DNA from 2 places in the Geodermatophilus sp. SYSU D00815 genome. Region 1 is predicted to be linked to the other one. Evidence: predicted binding sites of a transcription regulator. Region 1 holds the regulator's gene; the other holds the start of a gene.
The links. Region 1 encodes LexA, which represses DNA repair genes until DNA is damaged. Its sites were predicted from a motif close to TCGAACANNTGTTCGA; they were not measured.
Positions count from the first base shown of each region.

Region 2: dinB (DNA polymerase IV) is a predicted target of LexA. The motif match lies at 6,273-6,288, and genes of this name have one in related genera.

Region 1 is NZ_JBJGYO010000015.1:47,380-57,772, reverse strand. Features, by position in the region: gene ACI78S_RS16625 (hypothetical protein) at 1-88, opposite strand, end outside; gene ACI78S_RS16620 (vitamin B12-dependent ribonucleotide reductase) at 370-3,231, opposite strand; gene nrdR (transcriptional regulator NrdR) at 3,382-3,903, opposite strand; gene ACI78S_RS16610 (hypothetical protein) at 4,265-5,008, opposite strand; gene ACI78S_RS16605 (LysM peptidoglycan-binding domain-containing protein) at 5,161-5,742, opposite strand; gene lexA (transcriptional repressor LexA) at 5,962-6,756, shown strand; gene ACI78S_RS16595 (hypothetical protein) at 6,779-7,816, opposite strand; gene ACI78S_RS16590 (phosphatase PAP2 family protein) at 7,821-8,564, opposite strand; gene hflX (GTPase HflX) at 8,631-10,046, opposite strand; gene ACI78S_RS16580 (ArsR/SmtB family transcription factor) at 10,123-10,393, opposite strand, start outside.
Region 2 is NZ_JBJGYO010000011.1:94,872-105,264, reverse strand. Features, by position in the region: gene ACI78S_RS14470 (AAA family ATPase) at 1-376, shown strand, start outside; gene ACI78S_RS14465 (DUF58 domain-containing protein) at 382-1,773, shown strand; gene ACI78S_RS14460 (transglutaminaseTgpA domain-containing protein) at 1,770-4,178, shown strand; gene ACI78S_RS14455 (DUF3040 domain-containing protein) at 4,387-4,785, opposite strand; gene dinB (DNA polymerase IV) at 4,910-6,253, opposite strand; gene ACI78S_RS14445 (BatC protein) at 6,450-6,710, shown strand; gene ACI78S_RS14440 (cupin domain-containing protein) at 6,707-7,987, shown strand; gene ACI78S_RS14435 (sucrase ferredoxin) at 7,984-8,907, shown strand; gene ACI78S_RS14430 (alkaline phosphatase family protein) at 8,904-10,139, opposite strand; gene ACI78S_RS14425 (class I SAM-dependent methyltransferase) at 10,136-10,393, opposite strand, start outside.

The DNA of each region.
Region 1 (10,393 bases):
AGAGCGGCACCACGCCACTCAGCTCGGCGGTGAGGTCCCGCCCCAGCCACCGGCTCAGGACGGTCACCTCGTCGACGAACTCGCCCATGTCCCGCTCCTCCCTGACGCCCCTGCCGCGCTGACCGACCGGATCATCGAGCAGGACGCCGTCGCGCGGGGTGCGCCGTGAGCGGTGGTCACGGAGTCGTCATGAACCCGTCATGGACGCCGCCACGCGGCCGGGCAGGGACCCGGTGCACGGGACACGGGCGGACCCGCCGGTGGGCCGCGCACGGACCGCCTTCTCGGCCGGCGGCGGCGTCCCGCACGACGACCGGCGCCCCGGCCCGCGCGGAGCGGGACCGGGGCGCCGGTGGGTTCAGCGGCTGATCAGCTGCAGCCGCTGGTGGAGCCGCAGCCCTCGCAGACGTAGCAGCTGCCGGCGGGGCGCATCTTCGTGCCGCAGGTCATGCACAGCGGCGCGTCGGTGACGTTGCCGGTGACCAGCTCGAGCAGCTCGGCCGAGGAGTGCGCCTCCTTGGCCGGCTTCTCCGCCTTGGGCTCCGGCTTGCGCTCGTCGGTGGGCACCGAGCTGCGCAGCGCCTCGACGTCGACCTCCTCCTCCTCGACGACCGTGCCGGCCGACGCGGAGGTGTCGTAGCCGGACACCTGGGCGGCCCGCTCCTCGGCGGTGAAGATGCCGAGGGTCGCGCGGGTCTCGACCGGCAGGTGGTCCAGCGCCAGGCGGCGGAAGATGTAGTCCATCACCGACTGGGCGATCCGGATGTCCGGGTCGTCGGTCATGCCGGCCGGCTCGAAGCGCATGTTGGTGAACTTCTGGATGTAGGTCTCCAGCGGCACACCGTGCTGCAGCGCGATCGACAGCGCGATCGAGAAGGCGTCCATGACACCGGCCAGGGTCGAGCCCTGCTTGCCGAGCTTGAGGAACACCTCGCCGAGGCTGCCGTCCTCGTACATCCCGGCGGTCATGTAGCCCTCGGCGCCGGCGACGCTGAACGAGGTCGTCATGCTCGTCCGCTTCTTCGGCAGCCGCTTGCGCACCGGGTGGGCCAGCGCCGTCGGGGCGGCCTCGACCTTCACCTCGGCGTCGGCCTTCTTCGCCTTGGCGTCGGAGAGGGGCTGGCCGACCTTGCAGTTGTCGCGGTAGATGGCCAGCGCCTTGAGGCCGAGCTTCCAACCCTGGAAGTAGATGTTCTCGACGTCCTCGACGGTGGCCGACTCCGGCATGTTGACCGTCTTGCTGATGGCGCCGGAGATGAACGGCTGGACCGCCGCCATCATCCGCACGTGGCCCATCGGGGAGATGGCCCGCTCGCCCATGGCGCAGTCGAAGACCTCGTAGTGCTCCGGCCGCAGGCTCGGGGCGTTGACCACGTGGCCGTGCTCGGCGATGTACTCGACGATCGCCTCGATCTGCTCCTCCTGGTAGCCCAGGCTCTTGAGCGCGCGCGGCACCGTCTGGTTGACGATCTGCATCGAGCCGCCGCCGACCAGCTTCTTGAACTTGACCAGCGAGAAGTCCGGCTCGATGCCGGTCGTGTCGCAGTCCATCATGAAGCCGATCGTGCCGGTGGGGGCGAGCACCGAGGCCTGGGCGTTGCGCCAGCCGTTCTCGGCGCCGATGGCCAGGCACTCCTGCCACTCGGCGGTGGCCGCCCTGAGCACGTCGGCGTCGTCGGCGCCGACCGGGCGGATGGCGTCGTTGGCCGCGGCGTGCTTGCGCATCACGCGGGCGTGGGCGTCGGCGTTGCGGGCGAAGCCGTCGTACGCGCCGACGATGCCGGCCAGCTCGGCCGAGCGCCGGTAGGCGGTGCCGGTCATCAGCGAGGTGATGGCCGCCGCGAGGGTCTGGCCGCCGCGCGAGTCGTAGGCGTGGCCGGTGGCCATGAGCAGCGCGCCCAGGTTGGCGTAACCGATGCCGAGCTGGCGGTAGGCCCGGGTGGTCTCCCCGATCGGCTCGGTCGGGAAGTCGGCGAAGCAGATCGAGATGTCCATCGCGGTGATGACCAGCTCGACGGCCTTGACGAAGTTCTTGGTGTCGAAGGTCCCGTCGTCCTTGAGGAACTTCATCAGGTTCAGCGACGCAAGGTTGCACGAGCTGTTGTCGAGGCTCATGTACTCCGAGCACGGGTTGGACGCGTTGATCCGGCCGGTCTCGGGGTTGGTGTGCCAGTCGTTGATCGTGTCGTCGTACTGGATGCCCGGGTCGGCGCACTCCCAGGCGGCCTGCGTGACCTTGCGGAACAGCGTCTTGGCGTCGACGGTCTCGATGACCGAGCCGTCGAGCCGCGCCCGCAGCCCGAACTCGGTGCCCTCCTCGACCGCGCGCATGAACTCGTCGGAGACCCGCACCGAGTTGTTGGCGTTCTGGTACTGGACGCTGGTGATGTCCTTGCCGCCGAGGTCCATGTCGTACCCGGCGTCGCGCAGCGCGCGGATCTTGTCCTCCTCGCGCGCCTTGGTCTCGATGAACTCCTCGATGTCGGGGTGGTCGATGTCGAGGACGACCATCTTGGCCGCGCGGCGGGTGGCGCCGCCGGACTTGATGGTCCCGGCGGAGGCGTCGGCACCGCGCATGAAGCTGACCGGGCCGGAGGCGGTGCCGCCGGAGGAGAGCAGCTCCTTGGAGGAGCGGATGCGGGAGAGGTTGAGGCCGGCACCCGAGCCGCCCTTGAAGATGAGCCCCTCCTCCCGGTACCAGTTCAGGATCGAGTCCATCGTGTCGTCGACGGCGAGGATGAAGCAGGCGCTGACCTGCTGCGGCGCGCTGGTGCCGACGTTGAACCAGACCGGCGAGTTGAAGCTGAAGTACTGGTGCAGCAGCATCCAGGTGAGCTCGTGCTCGAAGATCTCGGCGTCGCCCTCGCTGGCGAAGTAGCCGTGCTCGCGGCCGGCCGCCCCGTAGGTCAGGACGACCCGGTCGATGAGCTGGCGCAGGCTGCTCTCCCGCTGCGGGGTCCCCACCGCCCCGCGGAAGTACTTCGTCGTGACGATGTTCGTCGCGTTGATGCTCCACTCGGCGGGGAACTCCACGCCGCGCTGCTCGAAGTTGATCGAGCCGTCACGCCAGTTGGTCATGACGACGTCGCGGCGCTCCCAGGTCACCTCGTCGTACGGGTGCACCCCGGCGGTGGTGAAGACCCGCTTGACCTTCAGGCCCTTCCCCCGGGCAGGCGCCTTGCCCCCGCGGCGGCTGCGGGCGGTGGACAGGCGGTCGTCGGTCTCGGTCATGAGTTGGAGCTCTCCCTTGGTGCGGCTGCGGCTGGGGAAGCGCCGCGATCGGTGGTGCCCTGACTGGTGTGTAGCGGGTGGTGCTGACAGTTCTCGCTGGTCGTGCTCGGGTTCCGGCGCCGGCGCCGGAGGTGGTCCGCGGCCCGGTGGCTAGGTGCGCCCGCCCCGGCGGCGGGTCGGCGGGCCCTCCGGCGGCAGGCCCGGCAGCGGCGGGGTGCCGCCGGGCAGGTGGCGCGCGCGCAGCTCGGTGATCTCCTTCTCGAAGTCCTCGAGCGAGTCGAACGCGCGGTAGACGCTGGCGAAGCGGAGGTAGGCCACCTCGTCGAGCTCCCGCAGCGGGCGCAGGATGGCCAGGCCGACCTCCTGGCTGGGCACCTCGGCCGCACCGGTGGCGCGGATGGCGTCCTCGACCTGCTGCGCGAGCTGCTGCAGCTGCGCCTCGTCGACCGGCCGCCCCTGGCAGGCGCGGCGCACGCCGGCGACCACCTTGCTGCGGTTGAACGGCTCGCTCACCCCGCTGCGCTTGACGACGGCCAGCACCGCCTCCTCGACGGTGGTGAACCGGCGCCCGCAGGCGGGGCAGGACCGGCGTCGCCGGGTGGTGGCGCCCTCGTCGGCCTCGCGCGAGTCGATGACCCGGCTGTCGGGGTTGTGGCAGAACGGGCACCGCACGGCGATCGACCCCCTCCCGCGGCTCGCCCCAGGCCCCGCCCGACCCGCTCCCTGTGGACCCCCCTGGGGACATCCGGTGGACGTCCCGGGGAGAACCTGAGGACCGGGTGTGGACGGGCTTACAGACCTGTAACTACTAGATGTAGGGGAACCCTAGGGCGGGCTCCACTACATGTGCAAGACGACGCGCGAGACTTCTGTTCCGCCGTGACCAGCCGCAACACCGCGACCCAGCAGTCACACGACACGCCGCGCGACTCGCCCACGCGGGTGGCGACCGCCGAGCCGCGGGTGCATCCTGCGCACCCCGCGGCACACCGGGAGCGGGCGGCCGGTGATCCGGCGGGGACCCCGCCCGGCCCTAGACCCCGGTGAGCGTGTCGTCCCAGCGGGCGGCCCGGGGCTTGGGCACCGCACCTGCGCGCCCCACCCCGTCGAGGCGCATCGGCCGGGTGAAGAGGTCGGGCTCGGGCGAGGGGACCACCGCGGGGACGGGCGCTTCGGGGCCCCGCGGGGCGGGAACCCGTGGGGCCTGCCCGGTCGCGGCGACGAGCACGCCCGTGTCGGCGGCACGGTGCCGACCGGTGCCGGCCGGCGCGGCCGGCGCGCGGTGCCGCCCCGCCGGGACGGGCGCCTCCACCGCCGGGAACTCCGCGGTCTCCCCCACGACCCGGGAGTCGGCACGCCGGCGCCGGCCGGCCGGGTGGCTCGCGCGGCTCGCCGCGTCGCCCCGGTACGCCGGCAGCCCCCGGGTCGCGGCCGGGTCGGCCACGGTGCCCGTCGCACGCGCGGCCCCGGGCGCGGCCGGACGCCCGCGGCGCGCCGCCCCGGCGGTCGCCACGTCGGCCAGGCGCATGCTGCGGGTGGCGGCGGGGTCGTCGGCCGACGTGGGCGCGACCGCGAGGCGCCGCTCCGGCAGGCGGAGGCACTCGAGCTCCGTCCACACGGACTCCTCGACGCCACCCACGGTGAGCCGGACCCGCACCTGGCAGCCGCCGTCGGCGTCGTGCCGCCAGCCGAGGAGCGAGCCGGGCAGCCACTCGCCCGCCGAGTAGACCTCGACGGCCTGCGGCTGGCTGGTGAACACCGCTGCACGACTTCCCATGGCGCCTGGCACGCGACGACCGTATGCGTCCGGGTCAGCACAGAGCGTGAAGGCTCGGGTACTGAGGGTTGACGAAGTCGAGCCCTCGATCTTGTCGGTGTCCTTGCGGCCGGCCGCCCGTCCGTCGACCCCACCGCCCCGCTCGGGGGACCTCAGGGCAGCTCCAGCACCTGCCCCGGCACCAGCGCGGTGCCGTCGAGGTGGTTGACCCGCTGGAGGGCGTCGACCACGGCCCGGACGTCCTGGCCGGGGGCGAGCGTGCCCGCGATCGACCACAGCGTGTCACCCGGCCGCACGACCACGCGGCTCTCCCCCACCAGCTGCAGGCCGGCCTCGTCCCCTCCCGTGACGAGCGGCCCCACCCAGGCCCCCAGTGCCACCCCGGCGCCGAGCGCGAGGACCACGGCCATCCGGCGGGCTCGCCGGGTGAGCCGCACCGGGGCCGGCCGCGGCCGCCGCCGGGGCGTGCACCCTCCGTGCACCGTGCGCACGGTCGGCGCCGGCGGCGCGGCGGGCGCCCGACCGCCCGGCGCCCGGCCGGGTACCGGGCGGCGCGGGCGGGGTGGGGGCGGGACGGCGGCAGGCGTCCGCCCGACCCGGGCGCGCGTCGGACCGGGGACCTCCACCGCCGGGCGGACGGGGTGCGCGGGGCGGGCCACGGCCCGCAGCGACGGGCGCCACGGCGCCTGCACCGCCTCGTCGAACTCCAGCACGGCCTGCTGCACGCTTCCCACGGCCACTCCTCCCGACGTTGCGGACCCGTCGCGTTCTCGAACGTCTGTTCGAATCGAACGCCTGATCGATGTCTACCGGAGCGCGCCGACAGAAGCGACCCGACACGGCCGCCCTTCGAACGTGTGTTTGATTCTTCGCGTCGACAGCGCTACCGTCTGCCACGACGACGGACGGACGCGTGGGACGGTGGGCACCGGCCCGGCGGGCGAGGAGGAGACGTGGCGAGCACGAGGGGGACGTCGGGCGGTCGCCGGGCAGCCGGCGACGGCACGGGGACGAGCACCCGGCGCCGGGCCGCGGCCACCGCGGAGCCGGCCGGGACGGCGACGGAGGAGCGGACGGCCGCCGTCCGCGCCTTCCCCGACCGCGCGGACGCCGGCGACGGGCTCACCCAGCGGCAGCGCCGTGTCCTCGAGGTCATCCGCGACTCGGTCGAGCGGCGCGGCTACCCGCCGTCGGTGCGGGAGATCGGCGAGGCGGTCGGGCTCTCCTCGGCGTCCTCGGTCGCGCACCAGCTGTCGGTGCTGCAGAAGAAGGGCTGGCTGCGCCGCGACCCCAACCGCCCCCGCGCCCTCGACGTGCGGCTGCCCGGCGACCACGCCCTGCCCGCGGCCCCCGTGGCCGACGACGCGGCGCCGGCGCCCACCTACGTCCCGCTCGTGGGCCGGATCGCCGCCGGTGGGCCGGTGCTCGCCGAGCAGGCGGTCGAGGACGTCTTCCCGCTGCCGCGCGAGCTGGTCGGCGACGGCACGCTGTTCATGCTCAAGGTGGCCGGTGACTCGATGGTCGAGGCGGCGATCTGCGACGGCGACTGGGTGGTCGTGCGACAGCAGCCGACCGCCGAGAACGGCGAGATCGTCGCGGCCATGATCGACGGCGAGGCCACCGTCAAGACCTACAAGCGCCGCGACGGGCACGTCTGGCTGCTGCCCCACAACCCAGCGTACGAGCCCATCCCGGGTGACGACGCGACGATCCTCGGCCGGGTCGTCACCGTCCTGCGCCGGGTCTGAGCCCGGCCCGCGGGGCGGGGTCCTAGACCCCGCTCCGCCGCAGCCGCCGGAGCAGGCTGCCCACCCCCACGACGATCGTGGCGACCGCCGCGGCGACGAGCGCCGCGGTGAAGGTGGGCGGGCCCGCGCCGGTCGCGCCGGGCGCGGCCGACGACGCCGCGGCGGCCACCGGTGCCAGCTGGGCGGTCGCCGCCACGAGCGTCACGTTCCCCGGTGGCCCCTCGCCGGCGACCACGAGCTGGCGGTCGTCGGCGCTGAAGCTGATCGCCTCGCCCTGCGGCTCGGCGGGTAGGGCGAGGCGCACCGGTTCGCCGGCGAGCGCACCGGGCACGTCGGAGCCGCTCAGCGGCCACACGTAGGCGTCGGTGTAGGTGCGCAGCGCCAGCAGACGCCCGTCGCGGGAGACCGCTCCCCCGGTGGCCATGAGCTGGCCGGCCCGGCCTACCGGACCGCCCTGGGTGCCGGTCAGGGTGAAGCTCACGGTGCCGACGCGCTCGAGGGGCACCGTCCCGCCGTCGGCCAGCGGCGCGGCCGGCCGGTAGACGCCGCTCGCGCCGAGCACCTCCTTGGTGACCAGGTACGGGGTGCCGTCCGGGGCCAGCAGCAGCGACTCCGCGTCGTGCGGACCGTCGGGGTAGGTCAGCCGGTGGACGCCGGTGCTCCCGTCCGGCCGCAGCGCCAGCAGCGCGACCGTCGGCCGGTCGAGCCGGTTGTCGCCGATGTCGGCCAGCCACACCGTGCCGTCCGCGCCGACGGCCAGGTCCTCGGGGTCGTAGGGGTCGACCGTGCCGGTGCGCGACTCCACCACCTGGCAGGCGGCGTCGAGCACGTGGACGGCCAGCTGCTCGCCGCCGTCGTTCATCGCCACCATGCGGTCGCCCACGACGACCAGGCCCGACAGCTCGGCCAGCCGGGGATCGGTGACCTGGCACAGCGTCTGCGGCGCGCCGGAGCCACCGGCGGCCGACCCGGGTGCGGCGGGCGCCGCGCCGGCGGGGACGGCGGGGCCGAGGGCGAGCGTCGCGACGAGCGCGCCGGCCGTCAGGAGGCGCGCGGGCACGCGACTACGCGGACCGGCCGTCTCGGGCACGAACCCAGCGTGACAGAACCGTCGCGTCGAGTGCATGCACCACGCCCAGCAGCAGGATGCCGACGGCGCCGCCCACGACCGCGTCGGTGACCCAGTGGAAGTCCAGCGACACCATCGCCACGGCCGTGGCGACGGGGCCCAGGATCGACAACCACCACAGCGCGCGCTGCACCCGGGCGGGCAACCCGAACTCCACGGCCTGCCAGCGGGCGACGCCCCACATGAGGACGGCGTTGGCGACGTGGCCCGACGGGTAGGACTCGCCGTCCCGGTGGAAGAACGAGCCGGGGTACGCCGGGGCGGTGCGGCCGGTGCCGTACTTGAAGCCGTAGACCACCACGGTGAGCAGGAAGAGCGCCACCAGGACGCGCAGCAGCGGCAGCAGCGTGCGGCGCGACCAGCAGGTGTAGCCGACCAGCACGGCCAGCATCAGCAGGATGAACCCGCGGCCGCCGAGCTGGGTGACCGCCCAGACCGGCCAGTACGCCGCCGAGTCGCGCAGCCCCCAGGAGCTGACGACCTCGGAGACCCGCAGGTCCATCCACTCCAACCAGCCGCGGCTGAGCAGGTCGACGGTGACCACGGCGGTGACCACCGCCGCCACCCCGGCCAGCCACCAGGACGGCCGGCCGTCCGAGACGGCGCGGCCCGGCTCCGGCGGCGGGCCGGGAACGGCGGACGGGTCGCCGGGTGGCCGTCGCACCGCGCCGCTCGTCACGGCGTCACGGTACCGGGCCGTGACCCGATCGTGATCTCCATCGCCCGGACGGGTGGCGCGCGCCGCTCAGGCGGTCGGCGCCGCGAACTCCTCCAGGGCCGCGGCCAGGGCGCCGTCGACGCGCGCGGTGAGCCGCGTGCCCCCGGCCTCGTGCTCCTCGGAGAGGACCTCGCCGTCGCGGTGGACCCGGGCCACGAGGTCGCCGCGGCCGTAGGGCACCAGCACGTCGACGTCGACGTCCGGGTGCGGCAGCCGCGCCGCGACCTCGTCGCGGAGCCGGTCGATGCCCAGCCCCGTCTTCGCCGAGACCCACACCGCGCCGGGCAGCGCCTGGCGCAGCGCGAGCACGTCGTCCTCGGTCATCGCGTCGACCTTGTTGACGACGACGAGCTCGGGCACGGCGGCGGCGTCGATCTCCGACAGCACGGTGTGCACCGCGTTGATCTGGCCGAGCGGGTCGGGGTCGGAGCCGTCGACCACGTGCAGCAGCAGATCGGCGGCGGCGACCTCCTCGAGCGTCGACCGGAACGCGTCGACCAGCTGGTGCGGCAGGTGCCGCACGAAGCCCACGGTGTCGGTCAGCGTGTACTCGCGGCCGTCGGGCGCCTGCGCCCGGCGGACGGTCGGGTCGAGGGTGGCGAACAGCGCGTTCTGCACGAGCACGCCGGCGCCGGTGAGCTGGTTGAGCAGGCTCGACTTGCCGGCGTTGGTGTACCCGGCGATCGCCACGCTGGGGACGGCGTTGCGCCCCCGGCTCGAGCGCTGGGTGGCCCGCGCGGTGGCCATGCCCGCGATCTCGCGGCGCAGCTTGCTCATGCGGGCCCGGATGCGCCGCCGGTCGGTCTCGATCTTCGTCTCACCGGGGCCGCGGGTGCCGATCCCGCCACCGCCGGCGACGCGGCCACCGGCCTGCCGGGACAGCGACTCACCCCAGCCGCGCAGCCGCGGCAGCATGTACTGCATCTGGGCGAGCTCGACCTGCGCCTTGCCCTCCCGGCTGCTGGCGTGCTGGGCGAAGATGTCGAGGATCAGCGCCGTCCGGTCGACGACCTTGACCTTGAGGATCTTCTCCAGCGCGTTGAGCTGGCCGGGGGTCAGCTCGCCGTCGCAGATCACGGTGTCGGCGCCGGTGGCGGCGACGATGTCGCGGATCTCGGCGGCCTTGCCCGAGCCGACGTACGTGCCGGCGTCGGGCGTGGAGCGGCGCTGGTTGACCGCCTCGAGGACGACGGAGCCGGCGGTCTCGGCCAGCGCGGCGAGCTCGGCGAGGGACCGGTCGGCGTCGGCCGCCGTCCCCTCGGTCCAGACGCCGACCAGCACGACGCGCTCCAGGCGCAGCCGGCGGTACTCGACCTCGGTGATGTCGGAGAGCTCGGTCGACAGCCCGGCGACGCGCCGGAGGGCACCGCGCTCCTCGAGGGCGTAGGAGCCGGTGGTGTCGTCCGGCTCGTCGACGAGGGGGCGTTCGTGAGCGGTGGTCATCGGGTCCAGCGTGGCACGTGGGTCCGACACGGTCACCTGGGTTCCTGCAGCAGATGTCATCGCCGGGTACAACGCATCACGCCTCCGGGTGCATCCCGAGGTACAACGACCACCGCTCGCCGTCCGGCTCGTGCGGCCGGCGGGCGTACTCGTCGAGCAGGGCGTGCAGCCGCCGGCGGAACTCCTCGAGGTCCGCGGCCGCGAGCCGCAGCCCCAGCCGGCTGCTCTGCAGGCGCTCCTCCCCCACCTCGGCGACCTCTTCGAGGAAGGCGGCCAGCATGGGGTCGCGGGCGGGGTTCGGGCGGTCGTCGACGTCCATCAGCCAGCTCTTGCCGGTGGCCCGGTAG
Region 2 (10,393 bases), on a different contig from region 1:
CGCCGACCCGCTGGCCTCCCTGCCCCCGGTCGCCGACGCCGCCACCGTCCGGGCGCTCATCGCCGCCGTGGGCGGGCTGCACGTCGCCGAGGCGGTCCGCCGCTACGTCGTCGCGCTGGTCGACGCCTCCCGGCGCTCGCCCGACCTGCGCCTGGGCGCCTCCCCGCGCGCCGGGCTGCAGCTGCTGCGCGCCGCGCGGGCCGCGGCGGCGCTGGCCGGCCGCGACCACGTGCTGCCCGACGACGTCCAGGCGATGGCCGTGCCGGTGCTGGCGCACCGGCTGCTGCTCACCGCCGACGCCACCCTGGCGCGCCGCAGCCCCGAGCAGGTGGTCGCCGACCTGCTGGCCACGGTGCCGGTCCCCCGCGGGCGCTGACCGCCGTGCGGGGCCGGGTCGGGACGGCGCTGTCCTCCCTGACGCTGCGCGGCCGGTGCCTGGTCGCGGCCGGCGGCACGCTGTTGGCGCTCGGCGCGGTGCTCGGCGAGCGGGCGCTGGTGCAGCTGGCCGTGTTCGTGCTGGCGCTGCCCCTGCTGTCGGCGGCCGCCGTCGCGCGAGAGCGGTTCCGGCTCGCCTCGCGGCGCACCGTGACCCCCTCCCGGGTGCCGCGCGGGCAGGACGCGGACGTGCGGCTGGAGATCACCAACGCCGACACCCGCACCGCCGGGCTGTGGCTGCTCTCCGAGCAGCTGCCGGCCGAGCTGGGCCCCTCCCCGGGCTTCGTGGTGGAGCGGCTGGCCGGCGGCGAGACGGCGGCGCTGGCCTACCGGGTCCGCGGCACCCGGCGCGGCCGGCACACCCTCGGCCCGCTGCGGCTGCGGCTGGTCGACCCGTTCGGCCTCGTCCTGCGCACCGCCACCGGCGCCGACACCGTCCCGCTGGTGGTCGTGCCGCGGGTGCGCGCCCTAGGCCCGGGCGGCCCGTCGGGCGGGCACGGCGGCGGCGGCGAGGGCGACCGCCGCTCGATCGCCGTCCACGGCGAGGACGACGTCAGCGTGCGGGAGTACCGGCACGGCGACGACCTGCGCAAGGTGCACTGGCGGACCACCGCCCGCACCGGGGAGCTGATGGTCCGGCTCGAGGAGCGGCCGTGGCGGGCGCAGGCGACGCTGCTGCTCGACACCCGCTCGCGCGCCCACCTGGTGGCCAACCGCGACGCCGCCGCGCGGGGGGCCGCGGAGATCGCCGGGCCGGCCGGCGACGACTGCCCGCCCCCCGACAGCCTGGAGTGGCTGATCGAGGCCGCGGCCAGCATCGGGGTCACCCTCGGCCGCCGCGGCGCGACGCTGCGGCTGGTCACCGAGTCCGGGGAGCTCTCCACCACCGGCGGGCGGGGCGGGCTGGCACCCGGCGAGCTCCTCGACGGGCTGGCCTCGCTGCGCCCGTCGAAGGTCTCGGGCCTGACCGCCGGCGTGGAGGAGCTGGCCCGCGCCGCGGGCGACGGCCCGGTGGTGTGCCTGCTCGGCGCGGTGGGGGCCGACGACGTGGCCGACCTGGTGCGCGCCCGCTCGGGCCCGGTCACCGACCTCGCCGTCCTGGCCGACATCGGCAGCTGGGCCGACGCGGGGCTGATGCGCGGCCGGCGCGCCCCGGCGGCCACCGCCCGCGCCGAGCTCGACCGGCAGCGGGACGACGCGGCCGCCCTGCTGCGCGCCGCCGGCTGGCGGGTCGCGATCGCCCGCGCCGACGTCGCCGTCGAGCAGGTCTGGGCCGAGCTGACCGGTCCGGCCACCGTCGCCGGCCCGGCCGCCGGCCGGCTGGGGGTACCGGCGTGACCCGGCAGGACACCACCTCGGCGGTGGCCGCGGCGCTGGCCACGCTGCTCGGCGCCTTCGCGCTGACCCCGGTCTTCGCCACGGCCGGCTGGTTCGGGCCCGTCCTCGCCACCACCGTCGTCGTGCTGGCCGGCGGGCTGCTGCTGCGCAGCGCCGGCCCGGCGCTGTGGGCGCGCGTCGCCCGCGGCCGCCCGGTCCCGCCGCGGCTCGGCGCGCTGGCGGTGCCGCTCGTGCCCCTCGGCCAGGTGGCGCTGGTCGGCTGCCTGCTCGTCGCGCTGTACGCCCCGGACGCGGCGCTGCTGGGTGTCGTGCCCACGCCCACCGCGCTGGGGGACCTCGCCGGGGTGCTGGCCGACGGCTCGGCCGAGCTGCGCGAGCAGGCCACGCCGGCGCTGCCGCTGCGCGGCCTGCTGGCGCTGACCGTCGTCCTGGTCGGCCTGGTCGCGATCGCCGTCGACCTGGTCGCCGTCGCCGGCCGGCAGCCGGCCCTGGCCGGCCTCGGCCTGCTCGTCCTCTACTGCGTGCCGGTCGCCACCATCACCGGCGGCATCGGGTTCACCGCCGTCGCCGCCCCTGCCGCGGGCCTGGCGCTGCTGCTGTGGGCCGACCAGAACCGGCGGTTGTCCCGGCGGGCGCAGCCGGGCCGCCGCGCCCCGCTGGGCACCGGCACCCTGCTGGCCGTCCGCACCGGCGTGCTCGCCCTGGTGGCGGGGCTGGTGCTGGGCGGCGTCGTCCCCACCCTGGCCGAGGGGTCGTTCACCACCGGGCTGGGCGGCGGCCAGGGCGACGGCAGCAGCACCGGCCGCGCCCTCGACCCCGTGGCCGCCCTGCAGGGCCAGCTCACCCTGCCCGAGGCCATCGACCTGCTGCGCGTCGACGCGTCGGTCGACGACCCCGGCTACCTGCGCGCGGTCTCCCTGGACGTCTACGACGGCGAGGCCGGCTGGACGCTGTCCAACCTCGACGGCGAGGAGTCCATCGTCGACGACGACCGGCTCGCGCCCCTGCCCGACCGCGAGCAGGGCCGCCCGATCACGGCGACGATCGACTCGGTCGGGCACGCCGACCGCTTCCTGCCGGTGCTCACCTCCCCGCAGGAGGTCGACGTCGCCGGCGGCGACGACGGCAGCTGGCGCTTCGACCCCGCCACCGGCACCGTCTTCGGCCGCGACGTCACCACCGCCGGCCTGTCCTACGAGGTGGTCGCGAGCCAGCCCCGGCCGTCGGTGGAGGCGCTCGAGGAGTCTCCGGCGCTGTCGGCCACCACGGCGGTGCAGGCGCGCTACACCGAGCTGCCGCCGCTGGACCCCACCGTGGTCGACCTGGTCCAGCAGCTGACCGCCGACGCCCGCACGCCGTACGAGCGGGTGCGGGCGGTCCTCGACCACCTCACCGACCGGGCCAACGGCTTCGTCTACAGCCTGTCGACCGCGCCGGGCACCACCGGCGACGACCTCGCCGACTTCCTGCGGCTGCGGCGCGGCTACTGCGAGCAGTACGCGGGGGCGATGGCGGTCATGGTCCGCGCGGCCGGGGTGCCGGCCCGCGTCGCGCTGGGCTACACCCCCGGTGAGGTGCAGCCCGACGGGACGCGGCTGATCACCAGCGACGACGCGCACGCCTGGGTCGAGGTCTACTTCGCCGACCTCGGCTGGGTGCCGTTCGACCCGACGCCGATCGCCACCGAGCGCCGCGTCGAGCTGCCGTGGGCGCCGCGCGCCGACACGCCGCAGGAGGACGGGCCGGCCGCCGACACCCCCCTGCCCTCGGCGTCGGCCACCTCCCGCCCCACCGTGGAGATCGACCGGGACGACCAGTTCGTCCCGCTGGACCTGCCCCAGGAGCAGACGGCCGGGTGGGTGCGGCCGGTCCTGCTCGGCGGCGGCGGCGCGCTGCTGGTCGTGGCGCTGCTCGCCACCCCGGCCGCGCTGCGGGGGCTGCAGCGGCGGCGCCGGCTGGCCGACGGCAGCCCCGCGGCGCTGTGGGACGAGCTGGCCGCCACCGCGCGCGACCTCGGGATGGCCCTGCACCCGGCCCGCACGCCGCGGCAGAGCGCCCGCCACCTGGCCGGGGTGGTGACCGGCTCGGCGCCCGGCGCGGCCGCGCAGCCGGCCGTGCGCCGTCCCGGCGACGGCGCGGCGACGGCCGCCGTCGACGCGCTGCGCCGCCTGGCGCTGGCCGAGGAGGCGGCGAGCTACGCGCGGCCGGGCACGCCCGGCGATCCGGGGCTGGCCGACGCGCTGCGGACCGCCCGCCGGGGGCTGGTGCGGGCGACGCCGCGGCGCGGGCGGCTGCGGGCCGCGGTGTGGCCGGCCTCGCTGGTGTCCGGCGCCGGCCGGCGCGGCGCCGGGGTGCTCGGGCGCCGGCTGGCCGCGCTGCTGCGCCGCCGCCCCCGCCCCGCCTGAGCGCGGTCGCCGCGGCCGGGATCAGCCGGCCTGGTCATGACGGGTCCTCCCTCGTGCCGGGACGCGTGGGAGGAGCCGTCGCGGTGGGGGAGGACGGCGGCGGTCGAGCACCGCCCGCCGGACGCGAACGGCGGCGGTCGAGCGCACCGCCCGCCGAACGCGAACGGCCGCCGTCCCGGGAGGACGGCGGCCGTTCGGAGGAGGGGGGCTACTGGTCGTAGCGGCGGCGGAAGCGCTCCTCGAGGCGGTTCTTCAGCGGCTGCTTGCGCGGGCGGCCCTTGCGGCCGGTGGTGCCGCGGGGAGCGGCGGCTCCGGGCGCGCCGGCGTCGGCGCCGCCGGAGGCGGACTTGTAGTTGAGGACGCCGAGCGCGGCACCGCCGAACATCACGAGGAAGCCGACGACCCCCAGCCAGACCGAGCCGGCGACGGCGCCACCGACCAGGCCGGCCAGGCCGAGCAGCACCATCAGCGCACCCAGCTGCAGCTTGCGGCGCGCCTTGAGGCGGTGGTCGCCGCTGCGGACCGAGGAGGCGAACTTCGGATCGTCGTCGACGAGGGCGCGCTCGATCTGCTCCAGCAGTCTCTGTTCGTGCTCGGAGAGCGGCACGTCGACCTCCAGTGGGCCCAAGCCAAGACCGCCGGCACGTCCGGCCGGCGTGCCATCGAGGATACGAGCCGATCGCAGGCTGCGAAAGGCGAGTCCGCGGCGACCCGCCGGGTTCGTCCGCAGATCACTCCCCCGGGTGCCCACCGGCTCCCGCCGGCGAGGCCGAAGGCCCCTGGTCGCCGGCCCCGGCCCGCCGTCGCGGCCGGTCGGGGCGCGGGATCGCCCGGCTCGCGGCCAGGCCGCCCTCCCCCTCGCCGCGGGCCCACCGGTCAGCGGCTGCGCCGCTCCCGGGGATGAGCGTGGCCGGGCGGACCGCGCCGGCCCCGAACCGGCGGGCGGCCCGGTCGGCGGCCAGCTCGGCCTCGCGCCGGCCGTGCTCGCGGGCGCCCAGCTCGAGCTGCCGCGGGGCGGCGTCGGCGTCGACCAGCCGCTCGGCCCGGACGCCGACCAGGCGGATGCGCGCGCGGTCCAGGCCGAGGGCGTCGAACAGGGCGCGGGCGGTGTCGTAGAGCTCCTGGCCGACGTCGGTCGGGACGGCGAGGGTGCGGCTGCGGGTGATCGTCGCGAAGTCGGCGAAGCGGACCTTGATGCTGACCGTGCGGGCCAGCGCCCCGTGCGCGCGCAGCCGGCCGGCGGTGCGCTCGGCCAGGCGCAGCAGCTCGCGGTGGATGACCGCGGGGTCGTCCACGTCGGTGGCGAAGGTCTCCTCCGCCCCGGTGGAGCGCTCCGGCTCGTCGGGCACCACCCGGCGGGGGTCGCGACCCCACGCCAGATCGTGCAGGTGCGACCCGGCCGCCGCGCCGACCGCCCGCTGCAGGGTGCGGGCCGGCACGTGCGCGAGGTCGCCCACCGTGCGCAGCCCCAGCCGGAGCAGCTGCTCCTCGGTCTTGGGGCCCACGCCCCACAGCGCGCCCACCGGCAGCGGGTGCAGGAAGTCCATGACCTCGGCCGGGCGGACGACGAGCAGCCCGTCGGGCTTGGCCGCGGTGGAGGCCAGCTTGGCCACGAACTTGGTCGGCGCCACCCCGACCGAGCAGGTGATCCCCTGCTCGTCGTAGACGCGGGCGCGGAGGTACTCGCCGATCTCGGCCGCGTCGCCCAGCCGCCGGCCGGCCCCGGCCACGTCGAGGAACGCCTCGTCCAGCGAGAGCGGCTCCACCAGCGGTGTGATCGACCGGAACAGCGCCATGACCGCCCGGGAGACCTCGGCGTAGAGGGCCATGTCGCCAGGCAGCACCGTGGCCGTCGGGCACAGCCGCAGGGCCCGGGCCGTCGGCATGGCGGCGTGCACGCCGTAGCGCCGCGCCTCGTAGGTGGCCGAGGTGACCACGCCCCGGTTGCCCGCGCCCCCGACGATCACCGGCGTGCCGGCGAGCTCGGGGTGCCGCCGCACCTCGACACTGGCGAAGAAGGCGTCCATGTCGACGTGCAGGACGGTGCACCCCTCGGCGCGGCCCGGCGACGGCATGGCGACCTCTCCTCCCTGCTCGAACGCCTGTTCGATACCCGGGCAGCGTAGCGGCCGAACCCGCCGCCGCCCGGGCGGCGCGCGCGGATCGGTTCGGTGGTGCGCGACCGATCAGGTGTGGCGCGTGATCGACTGCGGTAGGAAGGGCGCCGGAGGGGGCCCACCCGAGGGCGCCCGAGTCAGGAGCGGAGGAGCCATGGCGCTCGACGACGACGACATGACCAGCACGGAGGGCCCTGCCGACGGCGGTGCGTCCGGCACCCCCGGGGTGCACGACGGCGGTGCCGACGGTGGCGCGGACGGCGGTGCCGACGGTGGCGCGGACGGCGGTGCCGACGGTGGCGCTGATGGCGGTGCCGACGGTGGCGCGGACGGCGGTGCCGACGGTGGCGCGGACGGCGGTGCCGACGGTGGGGCCGACGGCGGGGCCGACGGCGGGGCCGACAGCGGCGCGTGAGCGAGGACCTCGCCACCCGGGGCCGGACGGGACCGTCGTCCCGTCCGGCCCTGTGGCGGTGCACGCACACCGATCCCGGGACGTTCGCCCGGGAGCACTGGGCCCGCCGGCCGCTGCTGGCCCGGGCCGAGGACACCGGTGAGTCCTTCGCCGACCTGCTGACCCTCGACGCGGTCGACGAGCTGCTCACCCGCCGCGGGCTGCGCACGCCGTTCCTGCGGATCGCCAAGGACGGCGCCGTCGTCGACGCCAAGCGGTTCACCGGCTCCGGGGGCGCGGGCGCCGAGGTCGCCGACCAGGTCTCCTCCGACGCCGTGCTGCGGCTGTTCGCCGACGGCAGCACCGTCGTCCTGCAGGGCCTGCACCGGCTGTGGCCGCCGATCATGGAGTTCGCCGACCAGCTGGCCGCCGACCTCGGCCACCCGACGCAGGTCAACGCCTACGTCACCCCGCCGTCCTCGCGCGGGTTCAGCCCCCACTACGACGTCCACGACGTGTTCGTGCTGCAGTTCGCCGGCGAGAAGCACTGGCGCATCCACGAGCCGGTGCACCCCGACCCGCTGCGCACCCAGCCCTGGCAGGACCGCGCCGCCGCCGTGGCCGCGGCCGCGCAGCGCGAGCCGGTGGTCGACACCGTGCTGCGGCCCGGCGACGTCCTCTACCTGCCGCGCGGCTACCTCCACTCGGCCGAGGCGCTCGGCGCGATCAGCGGCCACCTGACCATCGGCGTGCACTCCGTGACCCGCTGGGCCGCCGCGGAGTCGGCGCTCGACCTGGTCCGCACGCTCGCCGCCGACGACCCCGAGCTGCGCCGCTCGCTGCCCCTGGGCGTCGACCTCGCCGACCCGGACTCCCTGGCCGACGACGTCACCGCCGTGATCGCGGGGCTGCGGGAGTGGCTCGGCCGGGTCGACCCGGCCGAGGTGGCCGACCGGCTGCGCGCCCGCACCTGGGCCCAGGTCCGCCCCGAGCCGGTGGCCCCGCTGGCCCAGTCCGCGGCGGCCGCGGCCCTGTCCGCCGACACCGTGCTGCGGCTGCGGCGCCGGCTGCGCGCGCAGCTGCGCCCCGCCGTCGACGGGCGCGTGTCGCTCGTGGCCGGCCGGCGCAGCCACGAGCTGCCGGCGCAGACCGGCTCCGCGCTCGCCGAGCTGCTGGCCGTCGGCGAGCTCAAGGTGGGCGACCTGCCCGGTCTGGACCCCGCCGACCAGCTGACGCTGGCCCGTCGCCTGGTCACGGACGGGATCGCGACCGTGCCGGACGCCACCGGGACGGCGTGACCGCCGCCCCGCGGGCGGCTCGACCGGCGGGGCGGCTGGACCCGTCGCGCTGCTCGGTGCAGGCGCTGGCGCGGGGCGACGCGATGCTGGCCACCGCCTCCCTGGCCCAGCGGTGGCTGCTCGTGGAGCAGCCGGGTCCGTGGGGCCGCGACGCGCTGACGCAGTCCCGGTTCGACCGGACGGTGGCGCCGCTGCTGGCCCACCGGTGCCGCGCCGAGAACGTGCGGCTGCTGCTGGTGCGCCGCCCCGGCGACCGGTTGACCGACTCCGGCCGGCGGTGGGCCTACGTCGACTCGCGGCCCGGCCGGGAGGGCCTGTGGTGGTCGGTCCGGTCCGCCGACGCCGACCTGCTCGAGGCGCCGTGGGACGGCTCGGTCGGCGAGCGGGCCGGGGGCCCGGTGTACCTGGTCTGCACGCACGGGGGCCACGACGCCTGCTGCGCCCTGCGCGGGCGGCCGCTGGCCCGCAGCCTTCCCGCGCCGGGGCCGGCCGACGTGTGGGAGTGCAGCCACCTCGGCGGCGACCGGTTCGCCGCCAACGTCGTCGTCCTGCCGCACGGCTTCTACTACGGGCAGGTGCCCGGGGACGGCGCCGAGCTGGTGGCGGCGCACACCGCCGGGCGGGTGGCCCTGCCGTGGCTGCGCGGCCGGGCCGGGTTCGCCATCCCCGCGCAGGCGGCGCAGCACCTGGCCCGGGAGCGGCTCGGCCTGCTGGGGGTCGACGACCTGCGGCCGCTCGGGGTCCGGCAGCACACCGCGCCCGGGGCCGAGGTCGAGCGCTGGACGGTGACCCTGGCCGGCCCCGAGGGAGAGCTCGCGGCCACGGTCGAGAGCCGCCCGTCGGAGGCGGCGGCGCTGCTGACCTGCTCGGCCCGGCACCCCGCGCACCAGCGCACCTGGCGGCTGGAGTCGCTGACCTAGAGCGCGGCGCCCCGGGCCAGCAGCAGCGGGATCGCCAGCTCGGTCGCGGTGAGCGAGCCGTGGTAGGCGGCCAGCCGGCTCGGACCGGGCTCGAAGCGGCTCGCCGTGACCGCCCAGCTGCCGCGGGCCAGCGCGACGACGTCGCCGACCCGCGCGGCCACGCGGTCGTCGACCCGGCCGAACACCCCGGTGGCGATCGCCTCCTCGCGGCCGGCCACCCACGCCCGCTCCCCCAGCACGCCCCGCCAGCGGTCGAGCAGGTCGGCCTCCGCGCCGGGCACGGCGTGCACGTACCGGGCCCGCGGTTCGCCGGCCAGCACGCGGACGCCGTCGAGCAGGTCGGGCTCGTCGTCGACGTCCACCCGGGTGCCGGCGGGGACGTCGAGCATCCCGTGGTCGGCGGTGACCAGCAGCGCGGCGTCGTCGGGCAGGCCGGCGACGAGCTGCTCGACCATCCGGTCGACGATCGTCAGCTGCGCCCGCCAGCTGGCGGAGTCGACGCCGCGCACGTGCCCGGTGAGGTCGAGCTCGGAGGTGTAGGCGTAGACCAGCGCCCGCGGGGCCGCGCGCAGCGCCTGCAGCGTGACCGCGCAGAGATCGCCGGGGCCGACCACGCCCGCGTAGTCCGCGCCGCGGTAGGCGGCCTCGGACAGCCCCGACCCGCGGAAGGCGTAGGGCCCGACGGCGGTGACGGCCAGGCCGGCGTCCCAGGCCTGCTCGAAGACGGTGCGCCGGGCCTGCCAGGTCTGCGGGTCGGGGTCGTCGGTCCACTGGGTGTGGTTGAGCAGCCGGTCCTCCCCCGGCACGTCGGTGACGAAGCCGAGGACGCCGTGGCTGCCCGGCGGCAGGCCGGTGCCCAGGGTGGCGAGGCTGACCGGGGTGGTGCTCGGGCAGGGCGCCTGCAGGTCGCCGACCGGGGTGGCGAGCGCGGCGAGCGTGGGCGCGAGGTCGGCGTGCGCCCGCACCAGGTCGGCGCCCAGCCCGTCGACGAGCAGCACGGCGACGCGGCGGGCGCCACCGAGCGCCGAGGTGAGGCCGAGCGGATCGGCCGGCAGGTCGTCTCGCTCGACCGGCACCCCGACCGCGGCCGCCGCGCCGGGCAGCACGTCGGCGAGGGAGGCCGCGCCGTAGCGGGGCCGGACCAGGTCGGCCGGCAGCCGGAGGCCCCCTGGACGGGGTTGGGGGTCCTGCGCGGGCTCGGGGCGGGACCCTGGACGAGGCGGTCCGGTCACGCGAGCGTGGCCAGCACGTGCAGGCCGGTGGCGACGTCGCGGTAGGGCGACCGCCCGGCGAGGGCGAGCTCCAGCGCGCGGACCGCCGCGGGGTCGGCCCCGGAGGTCGCGTCGAGCAGGTCGGCGACGACCGAGACGCCGCGCCAGGCGGTCGCGCGCAGCCCGGCGCCCTCGACGAGGGCGAGCAGCTCCTCGGGGTCGAACCGGCGGCGGGCCGGCCGGGCCCGCCCGGGGGCGGGGTCGCGGTCCTCGAC